Regions from separate parts of the Romboutsia sp. 1001285H_161024_C4 genome, predicted to be linked through region 1. Evidence: riboswitches for the same ligand, from Rfam matches in the RefSeq annotation. Region 1 holds a riboswitch; the other holds the start of a gene.
The links. A riboswitch is a leader RNA that binds a small molecule or an ion and turns the genes downstream of it on or off. The one in region 1 is predicted to bind thiamine pyrophosphate.
Positions count from the first base shown of each region.

Region 2: another riboswitch for thiamine pyrophosphate. It lies ahead of thiD (bifunctional hydroxymethylpyrimidine kinase/phosphomethylpyrimidine kinase); the one in region 1 lies ahead of thiC (phosphomethylpyrimidine synthase ThiC).

Region 1 is NZ_JADNAJ010000005.1:217,619-220,840, forward strand. Features, by position in the region: gene nrdE (class 1b ribonucleoside-diphosphate reductase subunit alpha) at 1-1,261, opposite strand, end outside; TPP riboswitch at 1,640-1,742, shown strand; gene thiC (phosphomethylpyrimidine synthase ThiC) at 1,853-3,166, shown strand.
Region 2 is NZ_JADNAJ010000001.1:343,794-347,015, reverse strand. Features, by position in the region: gene tenA (thiaminase II) at 1-109, opposite strand, end outside; gene thiM (hydroxyethylthiazole kinase) at 109-894, opposite strand; gene thiD (bifunctional hydroxymethylpyrimidine kinase/phosphomethylpyrimidine kinase) at 911-1,717, opposite strand; TPP riboswitch at 1,868-1,964, opposite strand; gene I1959_RS01755 (DEAD/DEAH box helicase) at 2,323-3,222, shown strand, end outside.

The DNA of each region.
Region 1 (3,222 bases):
CTATATCTTTATTATCCATTACATTAGCAATGTTTAAAGAACCTAAATTGCAACTTATATCTTGTCCCCATATATTTTCTCCAGCATATCCTTTTATATTTGATGGTGTTTGGTATTGAAATATTTCACAACATAAATTAGACATTTTGATTTTACCAACGTCTTTTAGTATATGTTCTCTATTTGCAGTATCTAAAAATACAACATATGGGTATCCACTTTCTTGTTGCATCTGTGCTATCTTTGTTAGCATTTTTCTAGGATTTATTTCTTTTTTTCGTATATCTTCATCATTTTTTAAAATATCATACCATTTTTCCATATCCATCTCATCAAGATTTATATTATATTTTTTATAAACAGAATGAGGATAAAATGCATAAGCCACCTCATTTTTCTCTGCCAATTCCATAAATTTATCTGGTATTAATGCCCCTAAAGATAATGATGCTAATCTTATTTTTTCATCTGCATTTATCTTTTTGGTATCCATAAGTAATTCAAAATCTGGATGAAATACACTTAAATATACAGCCCCTGCACCTTGTCTTGCACCCATTTGGTTAAAGTAGGTAAATGACTGTTCTAGCATTTTGGCAACTCCTACCACACCACCAGCTGCACCTTCTATATCCTTAATAGGATCTCCTGAAGCTCTTAATCTTGATAAATTAAGCGCTACTCCGCCACCTATTTTTGATAGATGATTTGCTGATGAAATTGCATATGATATACCTTCTGTACTATCTTCTATAGATATCAAAAAGCACGATACCATTTCTCCTGCTCTAGCTCTACCTGCATTTAAAAATGTAGGTGTTGCTGGTTGAAATTCTTGTTTTACTAGTTTCTCTGCCAATTTTTTTACTAAGTCTTTATCACCATTTCCAAGTGCTAAAGATACTATGAGAACTTTATCATTATAGCTTTCTAATATTTCTTTATTGTCATTAGTCTTAAGTGCATAGTTTTGATAAAACTTATTTGCACTCATATATGAATTAAATTTAAATCCATAATTTTTTATGATTCTTTCTATTTCTTTTATAAAGTCTATATCATATCTTTCTATTACTTCTTTAGAATAGTAATTATTATCTATTAAATATGATAGCCTTTCTTCAAGACTATTAAATACCTTTGTTCTAGGTTTTATATATTCATTTATATAACTGTATAATGCTTCTTTATCTTTTTCTAATTGATATTTTCCTTCTTTATTTTTTATTATGACTTGATTATTTAGTTCTATCCAGTTCATTTTTCCCACCTTTTATTTAATGTTTTACTAATCATTATCTACCATTTATAGATATAATATTTAAACCAAATACTATATATTGTATATACACCAATAAAAGTATTCTTAATCTATTATTATATTTTATTTTTTTTATTCTTTTTAATATATAGTTTTTTCAACACATAAGGCATTGATAATTTTTTATAATTGCTTTTTTTATTTACAAATAATATTCATTATGATATTCTTAAGTTAAGTGGGAACTTATATTTTATATAAGTATTACGCTAGCCCAAATAAAGGCACTTATCTTTTGATAGGTGCCTTTCCGTTTTTATAAGTACAAAAAAATTTCTTTACAATACATAAATAAAGAACTACAATGTTTTTGAAAAGATATCTAACTAGGGGTGCCTTTTAGGCTGAGAAATGATAAATTCATTAACCCTTCGAACCTGATGTAGTTTATACTACCGTAGGAAAGTTACTTTTGTGTTTATTAATAGCTATAAAACAAATATAGTCTATTTATTAATACATATTTTGAGAAGCTTTGCCTTATGGTAAGGCTTTTTTTATTTATTAAAATATAATAAGGGGGATTTTAATATGATGTATACTACTCAAATGGATGCTGCTAAAAAGGGGATAATTACTAAAGAAATGGAAATAGTAGCAAAAAAAGAAAATATGGATGTTAATATTTTGAGAGAGCTAATATCTAAAGGTAAAGTAGCAATACCTGCTAATAAAAATCATAAATCTTTAAATCCTGAAGGTGTAGGCGAAAATCTAAGAACCAAAATAAATGTAAATTTAGGTATATCAAAAGATTGTTGTGATATTGATGAAGAGATGAAAAAGGTTAATTTGGCATTAGATATGAAAGCCGAAGCTATAATGGATTTAAGTTCTTTTGGTAAAACCAAAGAATTTAGAAAAAAACTTATATCATCTTCTAATGCTATGATAGGAACTGTTCCTATATACGATGCTGTTGGTTTTTACGATAAAGAATTAAAAGATATAACTGCTAAAGAATTTTTAGATGTAGTAAGAAATCATGCAAATGATGGTGTAGACTTCGTTACTGTACATGCTGGTATAAACAAAGAAACTGCATCTGTTTTTAAAAGAAACAAAAGACTTACTAATATAGTATCTAGAGGCGGTTCTTTAATGTATGCTTGGATGGAGCTTAACCAACGTGAGAACCCTTTTTATGAATACTTTGATGAATTACTTGATATATGCGAAGAATATGACTTAACATTAAGCCTTGGAGATGCTCTAAGACCTGGGTCTATAAATGACTCTTCAGATGCTTGTCAAATAAAAGAATTAATGATATTAGGTGAACTTACTCTAAGAGCGTGGAAACGAAATGTTCAAGTAATAATAGAAGGTCCTGGACATATGTCATTAGATGAAATTGAGTCTAATATGTTACTTGAAAAGAAACTTTGTCATGGTGCACCATTTTATGTGCTAGGTCCTATAGTTACAGATATAGCTCCTGGATATGATCATATAACAAGTGCTATTGGAGGTGCCTTAGCTGCTAGTTATGGAGCTGACTTTTTATGTTATGTAACCCCAGCAGAACATTTAAGACTACCTAACTTAGATGATGTTAAAGAAGGTATTATAGCTACTAAAATAGCTGCTCATGCTGCAGATATCGCAAAGAAAATTCCTAAATCTAGAGATATAGATAATCAAATGAGTAAAGCTAGACAAGAACTTGATTGGGAAAAAATGTTTGAACTTGCTATTGACCCACAAAAAGCTAGAAGATATAGAAAAGAGTCAACTCCTAAACATGATGATAGCTGTACAATGTGCGGTAAGATGTGTTCTATGAGAAATATGAATAAAATAATGAGTGGTAAAGACTTAAATTTATTAAGAGCAGATAATTAGTTACATACTTAATTTAATATTATAAATATCTATTATATTCTTTGCATAACTAAGTT
Region 2 (3,222 bases), on a different contig from region 1:
ATTTCTCTTTAGGTAAAGTACCTTCTCCTAGTTCTTTTATAAATGGATGTTCTAAGTATTCTTGCCATATATTTTTAACTTCTTCAAATAAATAATCTGTAAATTTCATTATATAACCTCAACCTTTCCAAATTTATTTAGCTTTTCTTCATCTAGGTCATATATATTATTCATAAGCTCAACTTTGAAGTCTCCTATAGATATATTTTCTTTATCAGCTAGCTGTCCGCATAAACTCATCGTCATTATCCCCATAGAGATAGCCTCTAAAGTTTTATCACTACTCCCAAGATATGATCCCATTAAGCTAGCACACATACACCCTGTACCAGTTATATACTTTAACTTAGGTGTTCCATTATATATTTTAATTATTCTATTTCCATCAGTTACACTATCTACTTTTCCAGTTGCACAAACTACACATTCTAATTTGTTAGCAATCTTTTTTATAGCCTCATCAATATTTTTGTCATCATCAAAAGAGTCAACACCCTTGCCTTTAACATCAAATCCACCTATATATTTAATCTCAGCTACATTTCCTTTTATTGCAGTAAATCTTACTTCATTTAATAATCTTTTTACAAAATTTGCCCTAGTTTTTGTAGCAAATACCCCTACTGGGTCAAGTACAACAGGTTTATTGTACTTATTGGCCATTTTACCTGCTTGTAAAAATAATTCTAAGTTAGAAGATTTCATAGTACCTATATTTATAACCACTGCACTTGCTACCTGAACAATCTCTTCTACTTCTTCATATGAAAAACTCATTAAAGGACTCGCTCCTAGTGCCAATGTTATATTAGCACAATCATTTATAGTTACTTCATTAGTATAATGAAGTACTAATGGATTAATTTCTTTAACTTTATTTATTAAACTATACATATTCTCTACCCCAATACTATATTTTCTTATTTTCTATTTCATAGAAATGATGAACAGGTCCTACTCCACTTCCTATATCAAAACTATATCTTATTGCGTTTGTTATATACTCCTTACTTCTTTTTACGCTTTCACATATATCATATCCTAATGCTAAGTGTGCAGCTATTGCTGAAGATAGTGTACATCCTGTTCCATGCGTATTTTTTCTATATAGCCTTTCACTCTTATATACTTTAAATATATCTTTGCCTATAAGTATATCTACAGCATCACCGTCTAAGTGTCCCCCCTTCATAAGTACAAACTTCGGACCTAATTCTAATATTTTTTGACCTGCTAATTTCATATCCTCAACATTGTCTATTTTAATACCTGTTATTTCTTCTGCTTCTGGTGTATTTGGTGTTATTATGTAGGCCATTGGTATAAGATACTCTATCATACTTTGCTTAGCTTCTGGCTTAAGTAGTGAATATCCACTCTTTGATATCATTACCGGATCAATAACTAGATTTTCTGGTTTGTATTTATCTAGAGTTTTTGCTATTTCTTTTATTATTTCTTCACTAGATACCATACCTATTTTTAAAGATTTTGGACGTATATCATCAAATACAACTTCTATTTGTTTTTTAATTATCTCTTTGCTTAAATCTTCTACCATGAATACACCTTTAGTATTTTGGGCTGTTATAGCTGTTATAACACTCATCCCATAAGTTCCTATTGCACTAAATGTTTTTAAATCAGCTTGTACACCTGCTCCACCAGACGAGTCTGAACCTGCTATTGTCAGTGTAGGTATTTTGTAGTTTTTCATATGATCTTCTCCCTTTTATTTATTAAATATTTAATTTGCTAAAGCTTGTTATCTCCTCAATTAACTTCAATATCATATATTTTTGCAATTAAAAAGCTATACCCCAACATTGGAATATAGCCTTAATTTCTAATTTAATATATAATATAATAATATATTATCAAGCTTTCCTACGCTGGTATTATCCAGATCAGGTACAAGGGTTAACGTTTCGTCTCTCAGCCTTTCGGCACCCCTAGCAAATATTTTATTTTATACTTATAGTATATTTCTATAATCTAAATAAATCAACTTTAATTATAATTTATAAAATCTTCTGTATATTTATAAATACTAACATTTATTTAATACCCATTAATATATAAAACTAACATTAATATTTTATATTAATAAATAATATTATTAGTATTAATTATAACTATATGATATTATTTATTAATACGGAAAATATAAATAAAAAGTTTACTTCGTTTAAGCGATATTCAGGATAACTATTTCTATGTCGCAACGATATAACGTTCACTAATGCTTTAAGCAACGTGTTGGCAAACTATTTCGGTCAAATCCGTTGCTCAAATTATAAAGATATTAAGAGGTAATATATAATGAATTTTGAAGAACTTGGAATTAGTAAAGATTTAGTAAATGTACTAAAAAATAGGGGAATTAACTCTCCTACACCTATACAAAAAGAAAGTATTGGATTTATAAAGTCTGGAAAAGATGTTATAGCAGAAGCTCAAACTGGTACGGGAAAAACTCTAGCATTTTTACTTCCTATATTTGAAAATATTAATCCAAACGCTAATTATGTTCAAGCACTTATATTGTCACCAACAAGAGAGCTAGCTATTCAAATAACTGAACAAGCCATTGAACTTTCAAAAGGTAAGAATATAAATGTATTATCAGCTTATGGTGGAAAAGATATAGCAGGTCAATTAAAAAAGTTAAAGGGAAATATACACCTTATAGTAGCTACACCAGGAAGACTTTTAGATCACTTAGATAGAAAAACTGTAAATCTTAGTAAGTTAAAAACTTTTGTACTAGATGAAGCTGACCAAATGTTATTTATGGGATTTAAAAATGAAGTTGAAGCTATATTAAAGGAAGTTCCTAAAAAGCGTCAAACATTGTGTTTCTCCGCTACTATGAACTCACAAGTTAAAAAATTAGCTTATAGATATATGACTGATCCTATTGTTGTATCTATAGAAAAAGAAGAAATAACACTTGAAAATATAAATCAAGAAGTTGTAGAAACTACAGATAGAAGAAAACAAGATGCACTATGTTCTGTACTTGATAAAGATAATCCTTTTTTAGCTATAATCTTCTGTAGAACCAAAAGAAGAGCAGATGCTTTAGATGAAGCACTTTGTCAAAGAGGGTATAATTGTGCTAAACTTCACAGCGACATCCCTCAATCAAAACGTGAAAGAATTATGAAATCTTTTAGAAATGCAGATATACAATATCTTATAGCTACTGATGTTGCATCT